4 regions of the Streptomyces roseochromogenus subsp. oscitans DS 12.976 genome follow, and region 4 is predicted to be linked to each of the others. Evidence: riboswitches for the same ligand, from Rfam matches in the RefSeq annotation. Region 4 holds a riboswitch; each other region holds the start of a gene.
What was found. Region 4 has a riboswitch for cobalamin ahead of M878_RS55455 (CbtB domain-containing protein). Riboswitches for the same ligand answer to the same signal wherever they lie in the genome.

Region 1 (3,280 bases), 2.0 Mb from region 4:
TTCAGGTCCTGCACCAGGTAGGAGTTGACCTGGAGGAACTCACCGGACAGCGTCTCGCGCTTGAACAGGTTCGACACCTGAGGCTCGATGCACTCGTACACGCCCGCGATGGAGGCGATGGTCGCCGTCGGGGCGATGGCGAGCAGCAGCGAGTTGCGCAACCCTGTTTCGGCGATACGCCGGCGCAGCGCCTCCCAGCGCTCGGGCCAGGTCAGCTCGACGCCGTAGTGGTCGGGGTGCAGCACCCCCTGGGCCGTACGGGTCTTCTCCCAGGCCGGCAGCGGGCCACTGCGCTCGGCGAGGTCGGTGGAGGCCTCGTACGCGGCGAGCATGATCCGCTCGGCGATCCGCGTGGACAGGGCCCTGGCCTCCGGTGAGTCGAAGGGCAGGCGCAGCTTGAAGAAGACGTCCTGCAGCCCCATCGCGCCGAGACCGACGGGACGCCACTTGGCGTTCGACCGACCCGCCTGCTCGGTCGGATAGAAGTTGATGTCGACGACGCGGTCGAGGAAGGTGACGGCCGTACGGACCGTCTCGTCCAGCCGCTGCCAGTCGAGGTCGCCGGTCGACAGATCGACAAAGGCGCCCAGATTGACGGACCCCAGGTTGCAGACCGCCGTCTCGCCGTCGTCCGTGACCTCCAGGATCTCCGTGCAGAGGTTGGAGGAGTGGACGACGTGACCCGGCAGGGCCGTCTGGTTGGCGGTGCGGTTGGCGGCGTCCTTGAAGGTCATCCAGCCGTTGCCGGTCTGCGCGAGGGTGCGCATCATCCGGCCGTACAGCTCACGGGCCGGGATCGTCTTCTTCGCGAGGCCTTTTTCTTCCGCCTTGCGGTAGGCGGCGTCGAACTCCTCGCCCCACAGGTCCACCAGCTCCGGCACGTCGGCGGGGGAGAAGAGGGACCACTGCGCGTCGGCGTTGACCCGGCGCATGAACTCGTCCGGGATCCAGTGCGCGAGGTTCAGGTTGTGCGTACGGCGCGCGTCCTCACCGGTGTTGTCCCGCAGCTCCAGGAACTCTTCGATGTCCGAGTGCCAGGTCTCCAGGTAGACGGCCGCGGCGCCCTTGCGCCGGCCGCCCTGGTTCACCGCGGCCACCGAGGCGTCCAGGGTCTTCAGGAAGGGGACGATGCCGTTGGAGTGCCCGTTGGTGCCGCGGATCAGCGAACCGCGGCTGCGGATCCGGGAGTACGACAGACCGATGCCGCCGGCGTGTTTCGAGAGCCGGGCCACCTGGTGGTAGCGGTCGTAGATGGAGTCCAGCTCGTCCAGCGGGGAGTCGAGGAGATAGCAGGACGACATCTGCGGGTGCCGCGTGCCGGAGTTGAAGAGCGTGGGGGAGGACGGGAGGTAGTCGAGGCGGCTCATGAGCCGGTAGAGCGCGGCGACTTCGTCGACGGAGCGGACGGTGTCGTCCTCGGCGAGACCGGCGGCGACCCGGAGCATGAAGTGCTGGGGCGTCTCGATGACCTTGCGGGTGAGGGGGTGCCGCAGGAGATAGCGGCTGTGCAGGGTGCGCAGACCGAAGTAGCCGAAGCGGTCGTCGGCCGCCCGGTCGACCAGGGCGTCGAGGCGTTCGGCATGCAGCCGCGCGAACTCCGCGGTGCGGTCGGCGATCAGGCCCTCGCGGTGGCCGACGGCGACGGACTCGGTGAAGGACGTCACGCCCTGCGAGGCGGCCTCGGCGCGGATGGAGAGGGTCAGCAGCCGGGCGGCCAGCCTGGAGTAGGCGGGGTCCTCGGAGATGAGCCCGGCGGCGGCCTCGGTGGCCAGTTCGCGCAACTCCGCTTCGCCGGCGCGGGCGGACCGGCCGCGCAGCGCGGCGGCGGCGACCCGGCCGGGGTCGGCGTCGGGGAGGTCGGCGGTCAGCTCGGTCAGGGTCCGCAGCAGCGCGGTACCGGGACCGTCCGTCTCCGGCTCGCTGACTTCGCCGACTGAAGCCGGATCTGCTGGCGCGATGGTCACGTGGGGCTCTCCCTCGCTCGGCACGGGGGCCTTGTGGAGGGCAGGAGGCAGCCACGAGCGCACACGGCGTCGCGTCCACCGGCCCATTCCACGAGGCCCGGACGTCTCAGGGCACCCGGACCGGACGGCCGGGTGCGCTGCCGGCAGGTCCTCGGACTGACGCGAGCGTGCGAATGCACGCAAGTACACCGTTGCGGGACAGTTCCGGATTCGCACCGGATTCCCCTGCGGCGACAGCGAGGACGAGCATACATCTAGTGCCGGGCTGTCGTGGCACCCCCAGATGTTGTGTCGCGGTGGTCTCAGAGCGTCAACTGATAGGTGAGCAGAGTGATGTCGAGCTGCTCGGGCAGCGGATTCCAGTCCCGCTCGGGTGTGCGAACGAAGCCGAGGCGTTCGTAGATCCGGTGGGCGGCGCGCATGGTGCGCTGGGTCGACAGAACGACGGCCCGACAGCCCTCGGTGGCCCGTGCGCGGTCGAGGCACGCCTGTACGAGGGCCTCGCCGGCTCCCTGACCACGGGCGGCGCCGGCCACGGCCAGCATACGGATCTCCGCCTCTCCAGGGCGCGCGATGTCGGTCATGGGGCCGGGGAAGGGGACGAAGGTGACGCCGCCGAGCACTCCGTCGCGTACGGCCACCAGGACCTCTGCGGCGGCGGCTCTTTTGGCCACGTCCCGGAGTTCACCGAGGTATGTGTCGCTCTCGCCGAAGTCCAGGAGGCCGTCCTGGAGGTAGGCCTGGGCTGTGATGTCGCCGAGTGCGTCGTAATCGGCGGGGTCTGCGGGGCGGATCTGGATGTCCATGGTGTGAGTGTGCAAGCGAGCGGGCCGCCGTAGCACTTGCTTTCCGGCGGCCCGCTGCGGGTTGTCCGTGGTCACTCGCGCCCACGCGGCGGAGCCGCATGTCGATACGGCCCCGCGCCTCCCTTATGGGGTTGCGGTGGGCGTCAGTTCCGTCTGCACGCCGGGTTCTCCCGCGTCCGCCGTGTAGTCCTCCGGCTCGGTCTCGTCGACGCCCTCAGGGGCCTTCACGGCCTTGAGGACGATGGTGAGGACCACGGCCACGGCGACGTTGAGGACGAAGGCCGTGAGGCCGATGTAGCCGATCTCGCCGATGCCGGGGATCTGCTTCGCCGAACCGCCGAAGTGCTTCTGGGTCGGGGAGGCGACGCCGTACGCGGCGACCGTTCCGTAGGCCATGCCGACCGCCCAGCCGGCGAGCAGGGCCCAGCGGTGGAACCAGCGGGTGAACAGGCCGCCGACCAGGGCCGGGAAGGTCTGCAGGATCCAGATACCGCCCAGCAGCTGGAAGTT
Region 2 (3,280 bases), 7.9 Mb from region 4:
CGGAAGAGGCGCTCGACGGCCGACACGGACAGTTCGACCGCCAGCGCGAAGTCGCGCGGTCCGCGGACCGCCGCCTCACCGTCCCGGGTCTCCTCGACGCCGTCGGCGACCCGTGCGGCGCGCTGGACGAGGAGTTCGGCGGCGTCCACCTCGGCGGCCGAGCGGGCCAGGTCGATCTGCACCGGCGCCTTCTCGCGCAGCGGGGCGCCGCGGCGGTCGGTCCGGCGGAGGTTCTGCTCGGCCGCGGTGCGGACCGTACCCCGCGCGGCGCCCACCACGGGGACGGCGAGCGGCAGGGCGTTCACGGCGTTCACGGGGACCGTGTGGCACCGGGCTTCGGAGGCCGCGGCCCGCCCCGCGTTGATGTCGAACCGGGACAGGGTCAGATACTCGGGCACGAAGACGTCGTCGAGCACCATGGTGTCGCTGCCGGTACCGCGCATGCCCAGGGTGAACCAGGTGTCCTTGACGGTGATGTCCGACCGCGGCACCGCGAAGAACCGCACCTCGCCCCGCCCGTCGGGGCCCACGGTGCCGGGTACTGCGGAGCAGGCGAAGACCCAGTCGGCGAAGCGCACCCCGCTGATGTACTTCCATTCACCGCTGAGCCGCCAGCCGCCGGAGGCGCGCTCCGCCTTGCCGGCCGGCATGAGCGCGCCCGCCATCAGGGCGTCCGGCCCGTCGGCCCACAGCACCGCCTGGCCCTCCAGGGGCAGATACGCCCCGTACCGGGCCGCGTAGGCGGACAGCGAGGCGGCCCAGGCCGCCGAGGCGCACCCCTCGCCGACCAGGATCACCGCCGAGGTCATGTCCGTGAAACGGCCTTCCGTACCGCCGAAGGCCGCGGGGACGAAGTGCCGGGCGAACCCGGCCTCCCGCACCGCCTCGACCACCTCGGGCGCTAGCCGCCGGGCGGCCTCCGTCTCCGCGCCGCGCCGCGCCGCGATCTGCGCCACGCGCGGCGCGGCGGCGACGACGTCCGCCACGCCCGACCTCTCGGCCAGGATCGTCGCTTTGCTGTCGCTGAGCATATGTTCGCCACCTCCACTGGGATGGCCGCAGTCTCTCCGCCCGAGCCCGCGACGGGCCGCTCCCAAGCCGGGACCGGCCCGTCAATCACCCGACCGGCTTCAATCAGCCCGCCGACGGGTCGCACCGCCCGTTCCCGCACCGTGCCGAGGCACCTGGAGACCGTCCTCCCGGGAATTCGCAGGGCGGGCCGCGGCCGCGTGTCTCACCTCACCTTCCGAATGCCGGACGTACGCCACCGCGTCTCCGGTCGGCCCCGTAGGGTGACTTCTGCAGCTGGTTCGCCCCGTCAGCCAGGCGGGACGCGTCGCAAGAGGGAACCCGGTGGGAATCCGGGACTGCCCCGCAGCGGTGAGCGGGAACGACCGCCGTCATACGCACTGGGTCCGATGTACCGGGCCCGGGAAGCGACGGCCAGTAGGTGTCCTCCTGGGAGAGGACGTGCCCGCGAGTCCGAAGACCTGCCAACTGCCCGTGTGCGGGACGACTCGTGCACGGACATCCCGGTGACCTCGAGGGCGGGTCGGCGCAGACAACCGAGCGGGCGGCCGTGGGCCGTTGTCGCCCGGTCCGTCACCCCCTTCGCGCTCTCGTCCCGTCGCCGGGATCTCAGGGATTCATCTCGCGAAGGAGATCTCCGTGACCAGCAAGTCCGCAGCCGCGGCAGCACGGGCCACCGTGTACGGCTACCCCCGCCAGGGCAGGAACCGCGAACTGAAGAAGGCGATCGAGGGCTACTGGAAGGGCCGTGTCACCGCCGACACCCTCCGGGCCACCGCGGCCGAACTGCGCCGCGGTACCTGGCGGCAGTTGGCGGACGCCGGCGTCGACGAGGCGCCGACCGGCGACTTCTCGTACTACGACCATGTACTCGACACCACCGTCATGCTCGGCGCGATCCCCGCACGCCACCGGGACGCGGTCGCCGCGGATCCGCTCGCCGGGTACTTCGCCCTGGCGCGCGGGACCCAGGACGTCGCGCCGCTGGAGATGACCAAGTGGTTCGACACCAACTACCACTATCTTGTGCCCGAGTTGGGCCCGGACACGGTGTTCACGGCCGACTCGGCCAAGCAGGTGGCGGAGCTCAAGGAGGCCGTCGGTCTGGGCCTGACCGCCCGGCCCGTCCTCGTCGGGCCCGTCACCTACCTGCTGCTGGCCAAGCCCGCGCCCGGCGTGGCCGGCGACTTCGAACCGCTCACCCTGCTGGACCGGCTGCTGCCGGTGTACGGCGAGATCCTCGCCGACCTGCGTGCGGCCGGCGCCGAGTGGGTCCAGCTCGACGAGCCCGCGCTCGTGCAGGACCGTACCCCGGCCGAACTGAACGCCGCAGCCCGCGCCTACCGCGATCTCGGAGCCCTCGCCGACCGGCCCCAACTGCTGGTGGCCTCCTATTTCGACCGGCTCGGCGAGGCGCTGCCCGTGCTGGCCAAGGCTCCGGTCGAGGGCCTGGCCCTGGACTTCACCGAGGCGGCCGCCGCCAACCTCGACGCCCTCGCGGCCGTCGGCGGGCTGCCCGGCAAGCGCCTGGTCGCCGGCGTCGTCAACGGCCGCAACATCTGGGTCAACGACCTCAAGCAGTCCCTCGCCACGCTCGGCACCCTGCTCGGTCTCGCGGACCGTGTCGACGTGTCGCCGTCCTGCTCCCTCCTGCATGTGCCGCTCGACGCCGCCGTGGAACGGGACATCGAGCCGCAGATCCTGCGCTGGCTCGCCTTCGCCCGGCAGAAGACCGCCGAGGTCGTCACCCTCGCCAAGGGCCTCACCCACGGCGTCGACACGATCGCCGCGGAACTGGCCGCGAACCGGGCCGACCTGGCCTCCCGCGCCCGCTCCCCCCTCACCCGCGACGCGGCCGTACGGGCTCGTGCGGCCGCCGTCACCGAGGCCGACGCGCGCCGCTCCCAGCCGTACGCCGAGCGGGCCTCGGCCCAGCGTGCCCGCCTCGGTCTGCCGCTGCTGCCCACGACCACGATCGGTTCGTTCCCGCAGACCGCCGAACTGCGCACAGCCCGCGCCGACCTGCGTGCCGGCCGCATCGGCGCGACCGGCTACGAGGAGCGCGTCGAGGCGGAGATCCGCGAGGTGATCTCCTTCCAGGAGAAGACCGGACTCGACGTCCTGGTCCACGGTGAGCCCGAACGCAACGACATGGTCCAGTACTTCGCTGAACAGCTCACCGGCTACCTCGCCACCCAGCACGGCTGGGTCCAGTCCTACGGCACCCGCTACGTCCGCCCGCCGATCCTCG
Region 3 (3,280 bases), 6.3 Mb from region 4:
GGATCGCGCACACGGCGACGCGCAGCACGTCCTCGCCGACCGGGGGAGACACGGTCGACTCGCGGACCGTGCCGCGCAGCGAAACGCGCAGGCCGTCCTCCTCGTCGATGCCGAGCCCGTGCCGGAACGGCAGCACGCCGTAGGCGCGCCGCCCGGTGAGGCCGTGGAGCATCTCCAGCCCGGGCTCCAGCAGGGAGACATCGCCTCGGAACTTGTTCACCAGGAACCCGGCGACCAGTTCCTGGTCCTCGGGCGAGAGCAGGGCGACAGTGCCGAAGAAGGAGGCGAAGACGCCGCCGCGGTCGATGTCGCCGACCACCAGCACGGGCAGCCGCGCGTTTCGCGCGATCCCCATGTTCACGATGTCCGTCCGGCGCAGATTGATCTCCGCCGGTGAACCCGCCCCCTCACAGATCACCGCGTCATACGTGCCCCGCAACTCGGCCAGGCAGTCCAGCACCGTGCCCAGCAGCCGCTGTTGCCGCCCGCCGTGATAGCCGCGGGCGCTCAGCTCGCCCACCGGCTTGCCCAGCAGCACCACCTGGCTGCTCTGCTCGCCGCCCGGCTTGAGCAGCACCGGGTTCATCAGCGCGGTCGGCTCGATCCGGCACGCCTGGGCCTGCATGGCCTGCGCCCGCCCGATCTCCGCGCCCTCACGGGTCACGAAGGAATTGAGCGACATGTTCTGCGCCTTGAACGGCGCGACCTTGACGCCCTGACGCACCAGCCACCGGCAGATCCCGGCCGTCACGACGCTCTTGCCGGCGTCGGAGGTGGTGCCGGCGACGAGAAGTCCCCCGTTCACTGTCCACGTCCCTTCAGACCCTTGGCGAGACCTTTGACGAAGAGGCGCGCGGCGACCGTGGTGCCGAGCGCGAGCAGGCCGACGCGGCGGGAGAGCCGTACCGCCCGGTCGATGTCGCTCACCTGGACCGCCCGGCCGGTGTGGCCGTTCAGCACGGGCCGGTGCTCGACCCGGCCGCCGTAGGAGAGTGTGCCGCCCAGGCGGACGCCGAGCGCGCCCGCGAACGACGCTTCGACGGGGCCCGCGTTGGGGCTCGGGTGCTTGGGGGCGTCGGCCTTCCAGGCGCGCAGGGCGCCTCGCGGGTCGGGTCCGGCCGCGGCGGCGAGTACGGCGGTCAGCCGGGCTCCCGGCCAGCCGGCCACGTCGTCGAGGCGGGCCGAGGCCCAGCCGTAACGGCGGTAGCGGGAGGACTTGTGACCGACCATCGCGTCCAGGGTGTTGACGGCCCGGAAGCCGAGCAGCCCGGGCACCCCGGCCATCGCGCCCCACACCAGCGCGCCCACGACGGCGTCGGAGGTGTTCTCGGCGACCGACTCGACCACGGCCCGGGCGATCCCGTCGGCGTCCAGCGCCTGCGGGTCCCGGCCGCACAGATGCGGCAGCCGCGCCCGCGCCGCCTCGACATCCCCGCGCTCCAGGGCGCTGCCGATGGTGCGGGCCTCGCGCGCGAGCGAAGTGCCGCCGACCACCGCCCAGGTGGCGGCGGCGGTCAGCGCGACGGAAGCGGCGGGGGAGGGGCGTACAGCGCGTACGGCCACCGTGCCGAGTGCGACGGCGCCACCGGCGCACACCACGGTGTGCAAGGTGCCCCAGCCGCGGTGGTCGTGCCACAACGCGCCGTCCACGGCAGCGGCCGCACGCCCGAACGCGGCGACCGGATGCCCGTGGCGCGGATCGCCGAGGAGCAGGTCACCGAGGAGGCCGGCGGCGGCGCCGTACGCGTAGCTGCGATCGGCACCCATCGGCTCAGCCGTCCGTGGGGACAGGAGCGGGCCTGGTACGGGTCCTTCGGCAGCCGGGCATGGCGATCGGTGTCCTCACTCAGGGTGTCCGCGCCCTGGTTCGACGAGATTCGGCGGTGAGAGTTCCTGGCTCCCGGGGGTTCTTCCCCGGTGACAGTGGCGGGACCGCGCCGGATTCGCACCGGCTTCCTCTCCTGCCGCCGTACATGGCGTGGGCAGTCCACCACGCGCCCGGAACGGCCGTCAACTTGCCATTGACCTGCACGGGGAGAGTGTGCCGATCCCCACATCGCGGGGTGCCCGTGGCCTGTGCGCACGGCGAAGGCTCCTCTCCGCGGCGGGCGGGGAGGAGCCTTGGTGATGCCCGGTTCGTGATGCCTGTGGTGGTGCCTGTGGTGGTGCCGTCCGGTTCGTGGCGTTCTGTCAGGCCTTGGCGACGATCAGGTAGATGCCGTACGCCACCGCCGCCGCGCAGGCGGCGAAGCAGACGTAAGCGCCGGTGACGGCGAGCGCGGCGGAGCCGCCCTGCGCGGCCGCCCTCTCGCGCCGGGCCAGACCGTTGACACCGAGGGTGAACAGGGCCACCAGGGCCACGGTGAACACGAGGCTGACGCCGAAGACGGAGCCGATGGCTGCCCAGTCGATCTTCATGATGCTTCCTTCGGTAACCGGGTGGCCGGGGTCAGACGGTGGCGGCCGGCGGGGCGGACTGGCGCGCGGACTCGGCGGCCGGGGCGGCGATCGTGGCCGTCAGGTCCTCGGCGACCGTGCCCGCCGGGGGCGGGGTCACGGCGGCGATGGCGGTGGTCACCACGCCGGCCGGCTCCTCGGTCTCGACGACGTTGGTGTGGTCGATGACCTCGCGGCGGGAGATCTTCCAGATCGCGGCGCTGGCGGCGACGAGGAAGACGGCGACGACGGCGGTGCCCCAGTCACCCAGGTCCGTGACGGACTCGGCGCCCGCGCCGACCAGCGCGGCGGCCGGCAGGGTGAGCACCCAGGCGACGGCCATCCGGGTCGCGGTGGACCAGCGGACCACGCCGCCCTTGCGGCCGAGGCCCGCGCCCATCACCGAACCGGAGACGACGTGCGTGGTGGAGAGCGAGAAGCCCAGGTGGGAGGAGGCCAGGATGGCGGTCGCGGCGCTGGTCTGGGCGGCGAAGCCCTGGCGCGGCTCCAGGTCGGTCAGGCCCGTGCCCATGGTGCGGATGATGCGCCAGCCGCCGATGTAGGTGCCGAGCGCGATGGCCAGGCCGGCGGAGAGGATGACCCAGACCGGCGGGTTGGAGCCGGGGGCGATGGCGCCGCCCGCGATCAGCGCGAGGGTGATGATGCCCATCGTCTTCTGGGCGTCGTTGGTGCCGTGGGCGAGGGAGACCAGGCCGGCGGAGGCGATCTGGCCGGCGCGGTACCCCTTGCGCGTGGCCTCGCCCTCGCCCTCGGCCTTGCCGCCGATGCCGTAGGAGAACCGGGTGGCCAGCATCGACGCGACGCCCGCCACGACGGGCGCGGC
Region 4 (3,280 bases):
CACGGCCCGCATCATGGCGCCACTGCGCCGCCTCACCGCCGGGCGCACGACCTTCCTCATCACCCACGACCTGCGCCTGACGGCCCAGGCCGACCTCGTCCTGCACCTGTCGGACGGCACGGCGGTCATCACGGCCCCGGGCAGGTCATCGACAACCGGGACGAGGCCGGGTCACGAGGCGGCCTGAGGGCCGACAGGCCGACGCCGCGGTTCAGGCTGCCGTATCGCGGTGACGGCGCAGCAGTGCCGCCACCGCGCAGCGCAGGCAGGCAGGCGGCCTTGCTGGCGTCCTCCACGAAGGGCGACCGCCTCGTGGCCGCCGAGGCTCCGGAGAACGCCAGAGGGCCCTCGGAAGGTTCCGAAGGGCCCTCTGTTGTCCGGAAGGAGTCAGTGCGCGGCCGGAACCGCTCGGCTGTTCGGGGCCGTGGCCGGCTTGGGGTTCAGCACGCGCTCGGCCAACTCGCCGAAGACGAGGCCGAATCCGCTCCACAGCACGATCTGGATCGCCAGAGCCGAGAGCCGGAACCGCCACAGCAGGGTGGCCGAGAAGTCCTTGGGCACCTCGTTGACGACGGGCAGGAACTGGTAGGCCAGGCCGATCACGACGGCGAACGCGGCCACCGCGGCCACGGTCGCCCACCAGGTGCCCAGGCTCGGCGCGAGCCGCTTGCCCAGGATGGTGGCGGCGACAGCCAGGAGGACGCTGAGCACCGTCATCAGGAAGTACAGGGTGGTCCGCTTGCCGATGGTGTCGGGGTTGCCGACCGACGGCGGAGCGGCCGGGTACTTCAGGAACGGCACGACGTACACGGCGAGCAGTGCGCAGCCCGACAGCAGCAGTGCCGTGGCGCGCGGGCTGAAGCGGCCCACGCGGCCCAGGGCGAAGCAGAAGGCGAGCGCGGCGATGCCGCCGAAGGCAACGCCGTAGACGAGGACGCCGGTGGCGAGGCCGGCGGTGGACTGCAGGGAGCGGGAGACGACCTCCATCTCGGGCCCGTGGGAGTGGGCGTCCTCGTAGCTGATCGCCTTGTCGACGTTCGGCTCACCGAGGAGATAGGCCACGATCAGGGCAAGCACACCGGCCGCGAGGCCGGTGACCATGCCCCGTACAAGAAGTTTCCGTACGGTTGCGGAGTTCATGGGCGTGCGGAGTCCCTCGCGTCAGTGGCAGGGGAATCCGAGCAGGTGGCGGGCGTCGTGCACCCACTCGTGGACGCCCGTGCCGTTGAACACGGAGGTGGCGCCCTGCTCGGCGCCGACGAAGTAGAGCAGGATCATCATCAGGACGCCGAAGAAGACCGCCCAGGGAGCAATCGCCTTCAGTGGCAGCTTGGCGGGAACGACGGGGGTGGTTGCTGTCGGCTGGGCGACGGTCTGCGCCATGGCAGGACCTCCTCTGGGAGTTCGCGTCCCATCTCGGTGGTGCACATGACGACGGCCACGGGTCTGACTCGCGAGCCCCTGGGGGTCCCTCATACAGTGGCGCGACCGTGCCGGATTCCCACCGGCTTCCGTGTCGCCGTCGTCGATATCGGATCGACCGTACCGCGCGACGCGCGCATGCCCAAGACCGCCTCCGCCCGACGTGATCTTCCTCTCCCGCGACGCCGACGGCGGAGTCCGCCGGGTCGTGGATGCGCACCGGTGCGTGCGTGTCAGCTCCATCTTCGTGGACAACACGGAACACCTCACGGAGCACATGCAGTGCGGCGATGACGCCACGCGCACTTCACGCCGGGGGATCCGCGCGGCGCCGGGGCGGTGTGAAGGTGTACAGGTCGAGGATGTCCGGCAGGGGAGCCACGCCCGGCCCGCCGGCGCGCACCCAGGTGACGATGTCCTCGGTCGCGTCCGCGTCGTTGACGAGCCCGAGCCAGACCGGCCGCGCACCGGCGGCCCGGCCCGCGGCCGAGGGCTGTACGACGATGACGTTGGCCTGATCGCACACGTCGAGGCAGTCGGAGACACGGACCGGCATCTCCGCCCGCAGCCGCGCGGTCTGCGCCGCGTGATCGACCCCGGTCACCTTGGGGCTGCCGCAGCAGCAGTCCCGGCACACCACGACCCGGCACGGCGCCGCACCGCCTGATGCATTCTCCGTCGGCCTCTCGGGCACGCCGCACCACTCCCCTCCCGGGGAGATCCGCCCCGGTGTCCGTCGAGGAGGCGACCGCGTGAGTCTCCTGGCTCCCGGGTCGTCACTCGCCCCGCCTTCCCACCCCGGACGGGGCGGTGGCCTGCCGGAACTCGCTCACCGGTCACAGTGGCGGGACCGCGCCTGATTTCCACCGGCTTCCTCGGACCGCCGTCGCCCTGATGTCGTCGATCATCATCCCATCACCGGCGCCGCGGCCGGCAGGCGCCCTCGGGCGCATGCTGTGAGTGAGGCTGCCGTGACCTGTGAGCGGTCCGACCGCCCTTCGGGGGCATACAGAATGTGATCGACCTGTCGCTTTCCGCACTGAATCCGGGAGCCGTGGATGCAGAAACAGGAACAGACCGTCGTTCACCGTGGTGAGACCCTGGCGTGGAACGGGTTCGTCACCGGACCCGATCTGCTCTCGACCGAGGAACTGGAGCAGGTCTCACGGCGTCTGCTCGGGACGGATCTGGCCGGGGCGAAGGAGGCGGCGGGCAAGGAGCTGCTGCCGTTCGGGGTGCCGCGCGGCCAGGTGCCGGCCATCGTGCTCGGCACCGCGTCCACGCTGAAGGGCTGCTTCGAGGCCGACGTGGCCCAACTGGCCCTCGGCCGCTCGCCGGACGACTTCTCGGCGTACAACGAGGCCCGGGCGGTGTATCTGGCCGCGCCGGGCGACCTGGTGGTGGGCCGGGGCGAGCCGTGGCGGCAGGCGGTGGCGGCGTCCGAGGCGGTCCCCGTGGAGGTCCCCGAGCTGCGTTACTACTACCTGACGCACGCCCTGCTGGCGATGGCGGTCGGCTCGTTCCCGGACCGGCCGGCCGCACCGCTGGAACGCCTGGTCCGGCAGCTGAGCGCGGTACCGGAGACGGTGGTGCGACTGTTCGCGATCGACGCCGAGGCACGGGTGCTGCTGCTCTGGCTGAAGCGCGCGGCGGGCCTGGAGCAGCTGCGGGTGGACGCCAACGGGCCGGAGGTCGCCGAGCGCTGGAACCGGAAGACGACGCTGTACCCGACGGTCGAGGACGCGGTGGGCCTCCCCGCGCCGGGGGCGGGCAGCTCCCCGGAGACCACCTTGGCAGCCGAGGCCGAAGTGACCGCGTTCCACCGGGAGTTCGGCGTGCTGCTGCCCCGGCTGCCCGG

Region 1: linked by a shared signal. The riboswitch ahead of M878_RS63315 (ribonucleoside-diphosphate reductase subunit alpha) and the one ahead of M878_RS55455 (CbtB domain-containing protein) in region 4 are both predicted to bind cobalamin.
Region 2: linked by a shared signal. The riboswitch ahead of metE (5-methyltetrahydropteroyltriglutamate--homocysteine S-methyltransferase) and the one ahead of M878_RS55455 (CbtB domain-containing protein) in region 4 are both predicted to bind cobalamin.
Region 3: linked by a shared signal. The riboswitch ahead of M878_RS82125 (cobalamin biosynthesis protein) and the one ahead of M878_RS55455 (CbtB domain-containing protein) in region 4 are both predicted to bind cobalamin.

The regions. Positions count from the first base shown of each region.
Region 1 is NZ_CM002285.1:3,150,698-3,153,977, reverse strand. It holds gene M878_RS63315 (ribonucleoside-diphosphate reductase subunit alpha) at 1-1,964, opposite strand, end outside; cobalamin riboswitch at 2,090-2,214, opposite strand; gene M878_RS63310 (GNAT family N-acetyltransferase) at 2,267-2,770, opposite strand; gene mctP (monocarboxylate uptake permease MctP) at 2,894-3,280, opposite strand, start outside.
Region 2 is NZ_CM002285.1:9,050,889-9,054,168, reverse strand. It holds gene M878_RS88910 (acyl-CoA dehydrogenase family protein) at 1-1,031, opposite strand, end outside; cobalamin riboswitch at 1,290-1,512, shown strand; gene metE (5-methyltetrahydropteroyltriglutamate--homocysteine S-methyltransferase) at 1,669-3,280, shown strand, end outside.
Region 3 is NZ_CM002285.1:7,516,583-7,519,862, forward strand. It holds gene M878_RS82120 (cobyric acid synthase) at 1-805, opposite strand, end outside; gene M878_RS82125 (cobalamin biosynthesis protein) at 802-1,767, opposite strand; cobalamin riboswitch at 1,866-2,007, opposite strand; gene M878_RS82130 (hypothetical protein) at 2,191-2,418, opposite strand; gene M878_RS82135 (inorganic phosphate transporter) at 2,450-3,280, opposite strand, start outside.
Region 4 is NZ_CM002285.1:1,200,356-1,203,635, forward strand. It holds gene M878_RS55445 (ABC transporter ATP-binding protein) at 1-187, shown strand, start outside; gene M878_RS55450 (CbtA family protein) at 388-1,140, opposite strand; gene M878_RS55455 (CbtB domain-containing protein) at 1,162-1,383, opposite strand; cobalamin riboswitch at 1,420-1,564, opposite strand; gene M878_RS55460 (hypothetical protein) at 1,730-2,116, opposite strand; cobalamin riboswitch at 2,177-2,299, opposite strand; gene M878_RS55465 (hypothetical protein) at 2,481-3,280, shown strand, end outside.